2 regions of the Dyadobacter aurulentus genome follow, and region 1 is predicted to be linked to the other one. Evidence: riboswitches for the same ligand, from Rfam matches in the RefSeq annotation. Region 1 holds a riboswitch; the other holds the start of a gene.
What was found. A riboswitch is a leader RNA that binds a small molecule or an ion and turns the genes downstream of it on or off. The one in region 1 is predicted to bind S-adenosylmethionine.
Positions count from the first base shown of each region.

Region 1 (8,267 bases):
AAGAAATATCCGTTTCAAATGGGGATTATTAAACAAAACCCGCTCTTCCATTACATTAATATCCTTCCCGCTTTCCTGTAAATTTTTGGATGAGGTGAGATAACAAAGGCAAAATTTATCTCCATCCACTTTTGAAATACCGCAATATCCGTCACGAAAATTATGTAGTTCGATCCGGTCTGCGGGCTGGCTTATCCGCACGTGATATTTCACGCCAATATAGTTGGCCCCTGTCTTTTTTGCGGGAAGATCAATAAACTGAGGCGCATACTTTCCATAGCTGCCACAAACTATACGCGCATGGAATACCCCCGAAGCTGCGGTTATCTGATAATGCCCCCCACTCCGCCTTACATCGCTTACTTTGCTATTTTCCTGCAAAACAACCCCTTTTTGAACAGCAATCAGACTTAGCTGATGATCCAGCGTATGACGACTGATACCAAACCCGCCGGGTTCCAGCACATGTTCCAGCATATACCCCTGCTCAGAGCTGATACCCAGCCGATTGATCAAAGGAATTTTGAGCGAATCAAACGGAAGGCCCAGCCGATGCAGAAAATTGTAGCTTTCCATCGAAATATACTCGCCGCAAACTTTGTGAAAAGGGTACTGATTTTTTTCAAACAGCATAACAGAAAAGCCCTGATCTGCCAGCTGTATCGCCAGACAAAGTCCCGCCAGCCCGCCGCCGACAATGCCGCAATCGAAAGTTTCAGCCCGCGTTTCCATATATGATCACTTCATGCCTGAATGCCCATTTGTTGCGGATAGAATAATGCTTCGCGCCGGCTTCTCTGATAATAGAAACCCATTCTCCTCTTTTGAAACCCCGTAAAACGGAAAGCGGCGCGTCATTTTTCACGAGATAGGATTTGGAAAACAACTTCGTCAGGTACTTGATGGAATAGTGCGCCAGTGCATTACGTTCGAGGTCGTTGATGACCAGGACAGTCTTATTTTTCATTGCAAAAGACACCAGCTCAGCAAGTTCCGCGTTCGTGAGGTGGTGACAAAACAGACAGGCGTGAATGATATCAACGCGCCCGATGTGGGAAAACAAGTTGCGATAATCGTCGCAGATCAGGCGTGTGCCGCTGCCTTTCAGGTTTTCGGTGGCATATTCAATGCAAACCGGTTTGATATCGATACCATATAAATCCAGATCAAAACCAGCCCCCCTGTTCCATTTGGCGATCCTTTTAAGAGTATCTCCGCCCCCGCAGCCAATATCCGCCAACGTGTAGGACCTGTTTTTTGACAGTACCTGCTTCAAAGCGGCAAACGAAATCGCATAACCGCCCAGCCAGTGATTGATAAAATCCAGCTCCCGAAGATTTCGAAAAAGGTCGGCCGGAGGGATTTCATCCTGATCCAGCAATTCTTTTTCGGTGCTCCTGAATCTAAACATATTGAAGCTGCATGGTTTCAATGCTGAGTCCGGGACCGAAGGCGGCGGCGAAAATCCTGTTACCCTGATGCTCCGGCTTGGCTTTTTCCAGTACTTCTTTCAGCACGAACAAAACCGTAGGCGAAGACATATTTCCGTAGTCTTTTAATACCTGATAAGTAGGTGCCAGGGCACACTTGTCCAGGCCAAGCGCGAGTGCAAAATCATCGACAATGCGCTTGCCGCCCGGATGAATCGCCCAATGCTTGAAATTAGCGACGTCCAGATTGACCGATTTCAGCATCGGCTCAATGTTTCTGCTGATCAGATCGGGCACATAAGATGATAAATTCATAATAAAACCCTTTTCAGAAAGCCGCCAGGCCATATCTGAATAACCATTGTGCAATACCATCGAATTAAAAGAAGCAATGCTTACGCTGTGGCGGTATTCGACGGAAGGTTGTGAGGTTATCAATGCGGCGACTGCCCCGTCCCCGAAAAGCAGATTGGAGAGCAGGTAATCGTCATTGTATTGTTTTTGAAAATGAATGGTACACAGCTCCGTGCATACTACAAGTACCTTGGCCTTGGGGGTGGTCCGGCAAATCGCGTCGGCTTGCTTTAAAGCGATGATTGCCGCATTGCAACCCATAAAATTGACACTGCTGCGCTGAATGATCGGGTTCAGCCGCAACTCGCGCATCAGCTCCACGTCAAGCCCCGGCGCAAACAGACCGGTGCATGTTACGGTAATCAGGTGGGTTATCTCCTTGTTAATCTGTTCGAATCCGCGGATCTTTTCAACCGCTTTAACAGAAAGCTTTGTGGCGTTTTCCTGATAAACCTGCATGCGCTGGCTCAGGCCTGGCTCGGGAAGTAAGTCCGCAGATTTACTGAAAAACTCGTATTGCCCGGGATCTTTATCAAAATCGGCGATGACCGAATACCTCGTTTCAATGCCCGTTTTACCGGCCACAATTTTGATTTTCCGTTTGTTAATCAAATCGTCTGTTGAGCCCGAGTAAAATGAAGCTAATGTTTCCTGCGAATAACGATAGTCCGGAACGGCGGTCTCGATTGCTGATATGTAACTCAAAGGAATTTTGTTAATGATAATTAGTACTATGAAACAACTATTCATGCAAATTGCCGCCACCCAGTTCATCCGCATCGTGTTCCTGAAATTTGCCTCCCTTTTGTCTTTTTTGACCAGATAAGACCAATATCCAAAGTAAGCTACGATCGGCACGAAGAACACCTGGACGATAAAAAAAATCATTCCAAGGTTTTTCGACGTAAAATACAAATAATAAAATCCATTGCAGAGCAAAAACATGAGCGCCGTAAATGCAAATGTGCCGGCATATCCCAGCTTGTAGCTCAATGTCACGATACCTTCTTTCAGGTCTTGCCGGTGCTGGTAAATCTGCGTCAAAGGGTAGGCACCTGCAATCTGAAATGAGCATCCCAGGAGCACAAAGCCATTTTCAGCGTTTAGTTCAAGCAGGTTTCCCGAGATCCCGGCAATGGACATGTAATAGGTGAACGCTCCTTGAAAAAACACAACTGTAAGAAAGCCGGCATACGGATATTTTTTCAGCCGTATCTGCCGCGAGCTGTAAGCTCTTGAAGCAGCTATATACAGGACCAGGCAAACCGCGAACGAAGTATTTACGAAAAAAACAGCCAGCAGGATCGCCGACAAATCAAGAAAAACGGTGAGATAGAAAAGCTGCTCTGTGGGCATAGGCGGTTTTTCCAGTCCGCCGATGCTGTCCTCGTCGCGGTCGACGTAGCTATTGTACCCATTACTTGACGGATATACCAGCAAATGAATAATCAAAAATGCCCAGAGCGCCTGATGGTGCAAAACCGTTTCCGCCTGACTGTATGCGAACAGAAAAAGCGGCATCAGGAAGAATGAGAATGGTATTCTCAGCAATTTGAAGGTGTTACCGTCGATGCGCATGACCTAATATAGGAAATATTCATTTCAACTGCCACGCCGCATTTTGTAAAAACAAAAAAAATTTGCGATCAAACCGAACTATAAGCGAAGTCTATCTGTATTATCAGCATATTATACACAATAGCCATACAATACCTGAACAATATTCGAAATAACACCCCTTTAAGAGAATATGACCCCCTCAGAATTCACACTTGACAAAACCGACCTCAGTATTCTCCGGCTCATGCAGGAAAATGCCCGCATTACAAATGCCGACCTGGCCCGGGAACTGGAAATGGCGCCGTCCGCAGTATTGGAACGCGTCAAAAAACTGGAACAGAAAAATGTAATTAAACAATATACTACGCGGATAAACCCCGCTGCACTGCACCAGACCATGCTCGCGTTTATTTCCATCAAATCGGCAGAGGGAATGGGGAGTAATGAGACTGCAAAAGAACTGGCGAAAATCCCCGAAGTACAGGAGGTACATCACATCGCAGGTGACGATTGCTACCTCGTGAAAGTGCGCACCACCGACTCGGCTTCCCTGATGGAACTGATGCGCAACTCGTTTAGTAAAATTCCGAAAATTTTGTCCACACGCACCACCATCGTTCTCGAAACAGTCAAAGAAGAACAACTATTAGTAATACCTGAAAAATAAATGGTCATGCAAACGGAAAACAAAACTCCTTCCGCAACCCTGGTTGTGCTGGCTTTCGCCACGGTTTATATCGTCTGGGGCTCTACTTACTTCTTTATCCAGAAAGCATTGGCTGGCTTGCCTCCGTTTTTCCTCGGCGCATTTCGGTTCATCATTGCCGGACTGATTATGCTGGCATGGAGCTTGTCCAGAGGTGAAAAAGTTTTCTCGCTAAAAGCGATCAAGCCTGCTATCATAACCGGCTTGCTGCTGCTTTTTGTGGGAAACGGGGTGGTGATCTGGGTGGAGCAGTTTCTGCCCAGCGCCATGGTAGCGATCATGGTATCGTCGTCGCCGCTCTGGTTTGTACTGCTCGACAAGCCGAAATGGTCAGAGAATTTAACCAACAGGTCGACCATCCTGGGCCTGCTGATCGGTTTTGCGGGCGTAATTTTATTGTTCAGCGAAAAAATAATGGCCTCCATGTCATCGCTCAATAGCTCCCGGGATCTCTTCGCGATGTTTTTGGTGGTATTGGGATCAATGGCCTGGGCAGGCGGTTCTTTATATTCTAAATATCAGTCCGGCTCCGATTCTGCTACGGTCAATTCTACCTGGCAAATGTTTGCTGCCGGCGTAGCATTCATTCCCGGCGTTATATTTTCGGGAGAGCTGGAAAACTTTGATCCCGCCGCTGTTCCAGCGGGTGCATGGGGTGCGGCAGTATATCTGATTATTTTCGGGTCGATTATCGGTTTCAGTGCCTACGTGTGGCTTCTGAAAGTTCAGCCTGCCACAAAAGTCAGCACCTATGCATATGTCAATCCGGTAGTCGCGGTGTTATTGGGGATATTTTTTGCCAAAGAAAGCATCAGTCCGTTGCAGATCCTGGGATTGGTCGTGATCCTGGGGAGCGTACTGCTTATTAATCTGCACAAATACCGTAAGCCAAAAGCTATGGCCGCCAACGCCGCTTAAAACGGACGATCTGTTGTAAACGCATTAACAACAGATCGTCATATCTGCTACCCTTTCTACTTTGTAAATATTACTGTTTCGGCGGATTAAAAGCATAATATGCTCAAAATCAATTAGCCGCGACACTTCGAATGCGATAATGCCGACGAATTTCTTTCCCTTACTTCTGAAATCCAGGCGCTTGATCCTGGCACCGTTCACCGATTCGACCGTGGAGGTAATTTTATGGAGATTGACTGCGTCGCGGTAAATAATCCGCAACAGGAAAATATCGTTCATTTGGATTTTGTTAAATAATGGCTAATTCCAGCTCCCTCCCGCGGGGCGCTCGCACTGACTTATAGATTTCGGTAATCGTTGCGACGACCTGATCAACCTCCTCAAAAGTGTTGAACTTACTGAATGAGAAACGCACGTTTTCCTTTTCCCGCTGACAGGGTAATGCCGCGATCACATGAGATGTACCGAGGCCGGAACATGCACTGCCGCCGGAAACCGCAATACCAGCCTGATCCAGTAATGCTACAATATTGCCGGCAGGAAGGCAAGGAAACGAAACATTTACCACATTCGGAATACTATTCTCTTCCGATTTGCTATCGCCATTGTAACAGATATCCCCTATCCGGCTGATCGCCAGCTTCGAGACCAGGTACTCCTTCAGTTTCCAAATCTTCAACTGGTTTTCTTCAAGGTTCCGGCAGGCAACTTCCAGTGCTTTCGCCAGTCCGACTATACCGATCACATTTTCGGTGCCGCCGCGCTGGCCGCGCTCCTGCCCGCCACCATGTATTTGCGGTGCAATCCTGTGTTTCTTATCAATATACAGAAACCCTACGCCTTTCGGGCCGTGGAATTTATGAGCAGACCCTACGATAAAATGGATTTCCAATCCGCTCAAATCGAAAGCGATCTTTCCTATCGTCTGCGTCGTGTCAGAGTGAAAAATTGCGTCATAACGTTCTGCCAGTTTACTGATCGCGCGAATGTCGGTCAGATTACCGATCTCATTATTGGCATGCATTAAGCTAATTAAACTCCGCGGATTGGCCCGCAGCAGGTTTTCGAGATGGTAGGTATCCACATTTCCCCGCTCATCAAGCCGGACGTAGCTAACCTCGATATCCCCCTCCTTTTCATGCGCGAGCAAAGTTTGCAATACTGCTTTATGTTCGATCCGGCTTGTGATGACGTGGCTGATCCCGTAGGCTTTTATCGCGCCTGTCAACGCAAGATTGTTCGCTTCCGTAGCACCGGAAGTGAAGTAGATCTCACCGGGGGTGGCACCAAGCAAGCCGGCAACCGCTCTCCGCGCATTTTCGACATCTTCCCTGGCCTGGCGACCTGCCCAGTGCGACGAAGATGGGTTACCAAAATTTTCTGAAAAATACGGGATGATCGCATCGATCACTTCCGGGTCCAGCGCCGTAGTTGCAGCATTGTCACAATAGATTTTCATACGCACATTTGTCTTTTCGGTAAAACATAGTTTTTCATCCGGCGACCGATAACGCGACAATCGCGCATTAAACTTTTAGCAAAAACAGCAAGCATTCCGCACGGCTGCGCAGCTATCAATCACTTTCAATTTCCTTGTAATCCGGTGGTTGGATTTCAGATTTATCAATAGAATTAGGTTGGGGCACCTTAAAAAGTCATAGGTTGCCAGAAGATCATAGAGCCTAACCTCTCCCTTCCTTCTTTATAAATCTAGTAATTCGATAGACAAAGATTACATAAAGAATCCGAATGTCCAAACAGGTGATGAAAAATTCGCAAAAATATTTTTATGGCATTGCCCAAAGGCGGCTTGGTGCTGATGCCTTTGGACAATTACGGTTTCAGTAAAAAATCGCCTGGGGTAAACGACCGTTTTGGTCTAATGGGGCAAATCGCCTAATTACTTGCCGCTGCCGTCGCAGGATAACCTTGTTTCAGCAGCGCGGAAAGCTTCTCAGCAGTACTGGTGAATTGACTATTCTTTGCCAGATTAACAAATTCGTTCGGATCTTTTTCGTGGTCGTATAGTTCAATACCCGCATTCCCGCCATCCCACTCAGTATATCGGAAACGCTCAGTACGCACGCTGCGACCGAATATCTGGCCTCTTCGTACCTGCGTATAGGCGGGCTTATTCCAAACTGCGGCAGGATTTTTCAGTAAAGGGGCTAAACTCTGCCCCTGCAATTTTTGTCCGGGACCGAGTCCGCACAGCTCTGCCAGCGTGGGATAAATATCGAGCAACTCGACGGTCCGTCCCGAAGATTTACCTTTTGACTTTCCGGGAGCCGAGATAATAAGAGGTACCCTTGCCGAATTTTCGAAAAGGCTTTGTTTCATCCATTGCCCGTGCTGACCTACGTTGTACCCGTGATCGCTCCATAGTACAATAATGGTTTTATCGGTCAGTTTCAATTTGTCCAATGCATCCAATACCCGTCCCACCTGCGCATCCATAAACGAAATTGTGGCATAGTAGGCGCGCAAAGCTTCCCTGCGCTGGCCCTCGTCCAGTCCCCAGTGAGCAGGTTTTGTAAATAACGCAGCTTCCGGGATATCATCCAGGTCGCCCGGGATTTCTTTGGGTAGCGGCACGCTTGCGAGCGGATACTGATCAAAATACTTTTGCGGTGCCACATAAGGAGAATGCGGACGATAAAATCCTACCGCCAGAAAAAACGGTTCGTCCTTATGTTCTTCCAGCAATTTGATCGCCTCGCTCGCCACCATTCCGTCTGTCTGCTCATCGTCCTTACCTTCCGTCGCACGCCAGGCGAGCGCGCTGCCCAGGCCGCGATCGGGTGTCAGGTTTTTAACAAGCGATTCCTCCGTTTTATCCCTGCCTTTCGGGTTTACCTTATGGTTCCAGGAGATAGGATCATCCAGCCCATCGGTCCCGATTTGCCCTGGAACGCCGTAATGGTAAATTTTCCCTACGCGCGCACTGTAATACTGATTGTTTTTGAAGAGTTGCGGCAGCGTAACAATGTCGGGCAAATTTTGCCGGAAATGCGTTTGCAGTTCGTAAATCTTGGTCACGTCGGGTCGCTGGCCGGTCAGCAGCGAGGACCTGCTCGGGCTGCATAATGGAAACTGCGTATAAGCCCTTTCGAACTTCACTCCTCTTTTTGCAAGACGGTCAATATTCGGGGATTTTACATAGGCATTACCATAGCAACCCAGATCATTATTCAGATCATCAACAGCAATGAAAAGTACATTGTACTTCGAACCGGCCCCCGAAGTAGCCTGTGCGTAGCCAGACGAAACGGCGATCACAAAAACCGCCAAAAAAGAAA
Region 1 covers NZ_VSRN01000001.1:5,134,127-5,142,393, reverse strand. Annotated here, with positions in the region: gene FXO21_RS21305 (NAD(P)/FAD-dependent oxidoreductase) at 1-732, opposite strand, end outside; gene FXO21_RS21300 (methyltransferase domain-containing protein) at 716-1,411, opposite strand; gene FXO21_RS21295 (UbiA family prenyltransferase) at 1,404-3,362, opposite strand; gene FXO21_RS21290 (Lrp/AsnC family transcriptional regulator) at 3,535-4,011, shown strand; gene FXO21_RS21285 (EamA family transporter) at 4,018-4,968, shown strand; gene FXO21_RS21280 (hypothetical protein) at 4,993-5,247, opposite strand; gene FXO21_RS21275 (cysteine desulfurase family protein) at 5,258-6,427, opposite strand; SAM riboswitch class I at 6,586-6,679, opposite strand; gene FXO21_RS21270 (sulfatase) at 6,865-8,267, opposite strand, start outside.

Region 2 (8,267 bases), 1.1 Mb from region 1:
GCTGGACAGACTGGCAGCGCAGAACGATTTCAAATTTAGTTTTGAGAAGCTGGCTTTTGTTGCGGAGTGGAAATACAAGGGGCGGCAGATCTATTTTATCAAGCCCACTACCTATATGAACCTGAGCGGGAAGGCTTTAAGGTATTACATGGACCAATACAAAGTCAGTGCAGAAAATACGCTCGTAATCGTGGATGAACTGCAACTGCCCTTTGGAACATTGCGCATTAAGCCAAAAGGGAGTCACGGCGGGCACAATGGTTTAAAGAACATCGAAGAACTGCTGAGTACGTCGGAATATCCCCGGCTTCGTTTTGGTATCGGGAATAATTTTCCACGCGGACGGCAAGTAGATTACGTCTTAAAGCCTTTTTCCACGGAGGAAATGTCTGAACTTCCTGTCTATCTGGACAAGGCTGGTGACATGGTAATCACTTTTTGTACTTTGGGGATACATTCTGCAATGAATAATTATAACCAATGATTGTACTTTTTAAAGAAAATATAATTATTTCAAGATGATTAAATGTTTGGCTAAATCTATTAATTGCCAAATATTGTAAATTCTAATAGTTCAAAAATAGCATAATATTGGCATTAATTGCATTAATTAAATATTTCATTCCAAATATAATTCTGTTTAGTGAAGTTTCGATTCTTTGTAGTTTCAAAATTATCTATGATATTTGTATCACAGTTAGCGGAAATAAGAATTGAATTAAACCATGACGCTAATAAAAATTGTTTTATATTTGTGTAGATAAGACAATTATTTCAGCTGAGTTGCCGTATAAGCTGACAAAAGGGCCATAACGGCAGCTGAGAGAGGGTTAAGGCCGCAGTGCTGGTGGAGTTGAAAGGATAGAAGCTAAGGCGCAGGATTAATCGCTCAAAAAGGGAGTAATATTTACAATGTCATTACTTTAAGTATTCAGCCTGGTTAGCATGAAATTAATAAATTTCAATCACCTGGCGAAAAAGATATAAAAGAAAAGAAAAGGTTAAGGGTTTAGGAATAGTCAGTATAAAGCCATCTCAATGAGGTGGCTTTATCTTTTTATAGGCTCCGCCCAAATGTCTACACGCCGGTTCGAACGCTTTCCGGTCTCCGAGCGGTTTACCCTGTTGGGCTGCGCTGATCCGTACCCGTTCCCCTCGATCCGGTCAGCCGGGATGCCCTTGGTCAATAAATAGGTCTTGACCGTTTCAACACGCCTGTTGGACAACTCGAGGTTTTTTTCAAAGTTGCCGGTATTATCTGTATGTCCTTTCAATACAATTTTTAAGGCCGGATGTTTTTGAAAGTAAGTTATCATCGAATCCAGGTCGGTAACAGCCTTACCTTCAAGCTCTTCGGTGCTTTGATTAAAATACAAAGTAGTTAGCGGTGACGAATAGGTTTCCGGAGACAGGCTGATCAGCGATTTGACTTCCTCGTAGCGATTGGTGGTTTTAACGCTGATACTCCGTGATTGAAAACCGTCGGCCCGGGCGGATATTTTATAAGACTCATAAGGCGTCAGCTCAAAATTATAAACCCCCTGAACTGTTTTTGTCTGCGCGACCAGGGAATCATTGTCGGATTTACGAACCATCACTTCGGCATCATTTACCGGAGCCAGATCTCGGCCATCATAAACTTTACCGGTTACCAGTGCCAGATTTTTATTCCTTTTCAGTTCCTCTGTTGCCGGTTCCTCCACCGGTGGATCTTCTTTTTCCTTTTTGGCGACTGGCTCCTTGAAATTTTTGCTGATGGTCTGATAACTCCTGCGGACAAAAACGGGCGTCATCACACGGTCATAGACTCGAATGAGGGCAATAGAGCCCGCGCTTGCTTCATGTCCGGCTACCAGGTCATCCTGGAAAAGATTGAGTACCTGATCATTATCGAGCATTCCCTCTGTGCCCGGATCCTTGAATTCAAGTTTCGATTGGCCATTGATGTACATCTTGATCACCTTTGTTTCAAAGTCGCGTGAATAAACGTAATGCACATACTGGTTGGCACGAACAGGCGCTTTTTCGCCTATTGCATAGTCGTAGAAATTGAGCTTTCCGTCATAGATATAACTGCCGTAATCGCTTTTTCTGTTTTTAAAATCAAGAACGCGCTTCCAGCTGTCAAGCTCATTCATTTTAAAATAGATCTCAACCGTAAAGCTTTTGCTTAAAAAACCTTTTGCTTCCAGGTTGTTAAACTGTAAACCGCTATTACTTTCAAATTGGTAAATCGTCCTGTTGAGATAGTCGGACCCCGGAATTTTTTCTTTGATATACTGACCAGGCTGGCCGAGTACTTTGAGGGCCGGCCCGCCGGTTTCGATGGGGTTCAACCCATTATTAAAGTCGTAAGTCCATTGATTTTGGGAAAATGCAGGAATGTTCGCAAGTGATAGAAGAATAGCCAGGAACAATACATTTTTTTGAATACGCATGCCCAAAAATATGAAAAGTGCAGGCGGAAGCCGAGAAGCATCACTTATTTTTGACCCATAATTTCCTTTGTGTGTGAAAAATATTAGTATTGGTATCCTCTTTTCCATTTTATGGTCTTCGGCTTCCGTAGCGACTAAGTTTGGTGTGCAATCGGCCCCGCCGCTGATATTGGCAAACGTCCGGTTTTTTATCGCTGGTATCTTACTGCTCGCTTTTTCCTATTTATTTAACAAAAATTCATCTTATCGCTTGCCGACTAAGGGTGAATGGCTGCAATTAAGCCTTTTCGGCTTTTTAAATACAACGCTTTATCTGGGCCTCTACGTGTATGCCATGAAATATACTGCCGCCGGGATCGGCAGCCTTGCTGTTTCAACCAACCCGCTGATTATCGTATTATTATCGTCCTGGTGGCTAAAACGACGGCCGCAACGCGATGAATGGCTGGGTATCTTACTTGGCATGGCCGGTATCGGGATAGCGACATACCCGCTTCTGGCCGACAGCTATACTACTCCGGAAGGTATTACCATATTGTTGATCAGTATGATAGCCGTTTCAGCCGCCAGTGTTTATTATGCGTCGATAAAATGGGAGCTTCCGAATTTACTGATAAACGGTTGGCAGGTTTTCCTTGGCGGGGTGTTCCTCTTGCCCGCTACCATTTTGTTCAGCGAATTTTCGGAAACCCGGCTTGACGGCACATTCTGGGGTTCGGTGTTATGGCTGAGCCTGGCAGTGTCCATCATTGGGTTGATCTGCTGGTTTCATCTCCTGCGGCTCGATGCAGTGAAGGCGGCGTTGTGGCTTTTCTTATGTCCCCTTTTCGGGTTTTTCTTTGCGTGGTGGTTAATGGACGAGCCTGTTACCATTTATACAATCCTAGGGACATGCTTGGTGCTTGCCGGCCTCTATGCAGGCCAGAGATCAAAGTTGACCGGAAAAAACAAGAGTTAATCTTCGATCAGAATTTCACCTTTGAGGTATAATCTTGCCTGCCCGCCAATGTGAACGCGGTCTCCGTCAAGCTCACATTTCAGAAAGCCGCCCCGTTTCGACAACTGTTTTGCAGTCAGACTGTTCTTAGAGAGCTTTTCGGCCCAATAGGGGATCAATGTAGTATGAGCTGAACCAGTCACCGGATCTTCGTCAATGCCGGATTGAGGTGCAAAAAATCGGGAAACGAAGTCGACATCATTGCCGGCGGCGGTTATAATAATGCCCCTTGCCGGAATTGTGGACAGGACTATGATATCAAAGTCAAGATTCTGAACTACTTCTTCCGATTCCACGACTACCAGGTAATCTGTTTTTCCTTTATAAACTTCCACCAATGTAGTGGTATTGAGGCTTTCCACCAGGGCCGGAGGCGGAACTGCGATGTGGTACTGATCTACCGGAAAGTTGAGTGTGAGCCAATCCTCCTTACAATCTACCCGAAGTTCTCCGCTTCTTGAATCAAACACGATCGAATTGCCTTCGTAATTCTGAATATTGAAAATCACATAGGCAGCTGCTAACGTGGCATGTCCGCAAAGATCAACCTCGACAGTCGGGGTGAACCATCTGATATGGAATCCGGCTTCGGTAGGAACGTAAAATGCGGTTTCTGCCAAATTGTTTTCTGCGGCGATATTCAGCATTGTTTCATCCGGAAGCCATTGGTCCAGCGGCACGATGGCCGCAGGGTTTCCTCCAAAAAGTTTATCTGTGAAAGCGTCTATTTGATATAAGGAAAGTTTCATGTAATATCGGTCAGTTAGCAATACAAGGTATTAAAAATATCTCCCACCGCCTGAATGTGCCGGAGGAAATTTTTAATATAATTTATTAGAATGATATAAAATTAATATGTGCCCGAAACGGTTATCTCTTCTTATTTTTCATCCGGAGATAGACCCCGTTTGTCCAGCCAAAGCCCTCTTGTATCTCGTATTCGCCGCCGCCAGCCAGCAGATTTGTATCTGAAACGTTATATTTTTCAAGCATTCTACCAGAGTGCCTGAATTCTTTCTCGATCAAACCCAGCCACTCTGCCGACAGTTCATTGGCTGTTCTGTGAAAATTGTAATTCCTCAAACCTTTATAGGCAATCCATTGCAGCGGCGCCCAGCCATTTGGTGCGTCCCACTGCTGTCCCGTTTTGACTGTGGTTGTCAGCAATCCGCCGGATTTCAGGAAATTAAGCCGGATATATGCCCTTACATAGTGCGAATTCGACTTTGACGCCAATTTAAAAAACAATGGAAACGTGCCGGCAAGAGTAACGGCTTTCTTGAAATTTTGTTTTTTGAAATCGTAGTCCATGTAGTAATTTTTTTCCGGATCCCAGAAATAACGCTGTATCGCCATGCGGCGCCGGGCAGCTTTTTCGAGATACACGCTTTGCAGGGTCATATCCCCGGCAAGCAGATAGGCTTCGGACAGTGTTTGCTCCAAGTGGTACATCAGGCAGTTCAGGTCCACCGGCAGAATATCGGTCGTATGGATCGTGGCAAAATCAGTTTCATCTTCAAACCACCGGCTGCTGAAATCCCAGCCCGATTCTGCCGCTGCCCTGATATGCCTGTACAGCGAGTCGTGAGAAGTGCCGAATTTCTCATTGGCATGCGCGGCCAGTTCCACATCCTCCCGGAAAGATTCCGGCCTCGGCGTGGCCTTGTCATCCCAGTATCGGTTCAATTGCACGCCTTCCGGCAAATTCACAAGCCTGCGGTGCGCGGTGAAAGGCTCGTTTGTGCTACCAGATTCCATCCAGTAGTCATATTCTTTTTGCATTTGCGGTAAATACCGTTTAAGTATTTTCTTCCCTTCCATTTCACTGAACAGCCTTACCATCAGCGAAAAGAACGGAGGCTGCGAGCGCGTTAAGTAGTAAGTCCGGTTTGCAGTAGGAATGTAGCCGAAGCTGTCGATCAGGTAAGCAAAATTATTTATCATGCTCTCTACGAGATCAGTGCGGCCATTTTCTTTCAATCCAAGTAGCGTGAAATAGCTGTCCCAGTAATAAATTTCCCTGAAACGCCCGCCAGGGACAACATAGGCATAGGGAAGCGGGATGAGCGACCCCCCACGTTCCTGGTTTTCCGGCTGGCGGGTAAGTACCGGCCAGAGCTTTCTGACATGGTCGGAAACCGACATACTGGTGTCCGCTTTGAAAGTAGAAGCAATGTGCGACGGAATTCTGAAACAGCGCCTTACGAATTGTTCAATATCAAAATCGTCGGCGAGTTTTTCGTGATGATACCGCTCGATGATCAATACAGGATCTTCCAGCGGAATAGCGTCTGCAAAGGTTTTAGAATCCGTGAAAATATGGCTATTCTGCACATCCCGGAAAAAGGTGCCGTACAGGTCCTCAGGGGAAATATGCGACTGTCCGTAAGTGTAAGCGGGAGCAATGAATCCGTACAATAGAACTGACTTTAAAGGGTTAATGTGCTAATATCGAGCTACCTGGTTGTTGTTTAGCCCCGATCGCATTCCATTCGTCTGTAAAAATGCAACGACTGAATATAGCCTTTTGTTCCGCCAGAGCTCATAAATGTCCGGGCGGCGGGAAACAGAATTTCCTACTTTATTTGCATTTTCAGGCATCCCCGCTTAATATTGTAACATCAAGTCAATTGCTTCTCATAACAGCGATTGATTTATAAAGAAGAGGCGAGAGAATGGGCTCTACGAACCTCTGGCAACCTGCTACCACAATGGAGAAAGGTGCTAATTCCCACCTAATTTATTAGGAGATATAAAATCAATTCGCGTGTACTTACAGTTAGAAATTTCCGTAAGCCGAATGGCTTTATTCTCGCACCTGCAACTGAAAGTTATTTTTCAGATGTATCAGTCACTTCTGTTTTCGATTTGAAAACAGGCACTGACGTCAACATTTTATATTTAAATGTGCTTTGGCACCTATGCAGTCGGAACAAAAAACATTCAAGCATCCCTATCCCTATTCCCTCGAAATGGGCGGAGAGCTCGCTGGTTTTGAGCTATCATACACCACTTACGGAACCATTGACCCGGAAAAGAACAATATCATCTGGATCTGTCACGCACTTACCGGAAGCTCCAATGCGGCTGAATGGTGGGACGGGCTGGTAGGAGAAGGTAAATATTTCGATCCGGCAAAACATTTTATCGTTTGCGTCAACGTGCTGGGGTCTGCCTACGGTTCAACTGGTCCACTATCCGTCAATCCAAAAACCGGCAATGCTTACTATCGTGACTTTCCGGTGATTACGGTGAGGGATGTTGTCGGCGCGATGGACTTACTGCGGCAGGAAATGGGTATCAGGCGAATTAAAATCTGCATCGGCGGCTCGCTGGGCGGCCAGCAGGCGCTGGAATGGGCGGTGGAAGTGCCTGACCTTTTTGAAGAACTCGTACTGATCGCCTCCAATGCATTGCATTCGCCCTGGGGAATTGCATTCAACGAATCACAGCGAATGGCGATCCAGGCGGACCCTACTTTTGAAGATAATCACCCGGAAGCGGGTGCAATGGGCATGCGGGCTGCACGATCCATTGCATTGCTTTCATACCGTAATTACGATACCTATAATTTCACGCAGGCAAGGGATAACCCCGATCAGATCGACGATTTCAGGGCTTCTTCTTACCAGCAATACCAGGGAGATAAGTTCGTGAAACGCTTTAATGCGTATTCCTATTGGGTACTATCCAAGATTATGGATTCGCACAATGTAGGCAGGAACCGTGGTGGAATCGTGCATGCATTGGGCTTGGTAAAAGCGAAAACACTGGTGCTGGGGATCAAGTCCGATCTACTTTTTCCACTTTCTGAACAACAGTTTCTGGCCCGCCATATTCCCGACGCAGTTTTTCAGGAAATCGATTCGCTTTACGGGCACGACGGTTTTTTGATCGAATACAAACAGCTCACCCAGGTGATCAGAGTTTGGCAGGAAACGAACGGACAGTTGGAAATGGCTAAGATAGGCTAGCCATTTCCAACCGGATGAATTGCTTATTTTTTAGAAATGCTTAGCAGCAATTCCGGCTCGTTTGTAGTGATAAAATCCACATTCTTTTCCAGAAACGATTTCAGCATTGCTTCGTCATTTACTGTCCACACGTTCGTGGTCAGTTTTTTGGCTTTCATGGCAGGAATGTAATCTTCATTCTTTTTGTACACATTGAAATGATAGTCAATACCGTCTAAGCCGGCGGCAGCGATTTCGTCAGGCGTTTTATCTCCGTTCAGGTACTCCACGTGCGCTTTCGGCGCCAGCTCTTTCACTTTTTTGCAAACATCAAAATCGAATGCGATGTAATCGGTGATGTCTTCAACTTTTAGCTTTTTGACCATTTCCACACATTTCGTCGCCAGTGCCAGTGATCTTTCCTTTCCCATTGAAGAAGTTTTGATTTCCAGGATCAGCCTGGTTTTCTTCTGTTTCGCTCCTGCTTTCAAATAAGCTTCCAGCGTCGGCAGCGACTCGCCGTTTTCAAGCTTAATCTTGGACAGCTCGCTTGCATTGGTCTTTTCAATATGCGTACCCTTGATAGAATGATCGTGCAGCACGAAAATCACCGAATCGGCCGACATATGCACATCGAATTCGCTGCCATAGCAACCGAGCTTGATCGCATGTTCCAACGCACCGATAGAATTCTCAGTAGCTCCGGTATTCTTCCACGCGCCGCGGTGGGCGATCACTTTGTTCTTATTTTGTGACATACCTTCAAAAGTGGTAAGGCTCAAAAGGCCCACTGCGAGTAAAGCAAATACTTTTTTCATTTTAAAAATTTGGACTGAATTAAAAATACCGAAAACTCCGGTCACTTTTTAAACGACGACA
Region 2 covers NZ_VSRN01000001.1:4,028,741-4,037,007, forward strand. Annotated here, with positions in the region: gene pth (aminoacyl-tRNA hydrolase) at 1-484, shown strand, start outside; gene FXO21_RS16735 (OmpA family protein) at 1,050-2,438, opposite strand; gene FXO21_RS16740 (DMT family transporter) at 2,512-3,396, shown strand; gene FXO21_RS16745 (PhzF family phenazine biosynthesis protein) at 3,393-4,184, opposite strand; gene treA (alpha,alpha-trehalase TreA) at 4,306-5,853, opposite strand; SAM riboswitch class I at 6,087-6,194, shown strand; gene FXO21_RS16755 (homoserine O-acetyltransferase family protein) at 6,357-7,409, shown strand; gene FXO21_RS16760 (glycerophosphodiester phosphodiesterase) at 7,433-8,206, opposite strand.
Region 2: linked by a shared signal. The riboswitch ahead of FXO21_RS16755 (homoserine O-acetyltransferase family protein) and the one ahead of FXO21_RS21275 (cysteine desulfurase family protein) in region 1 are both predicted to bind S-adenosylmethionine.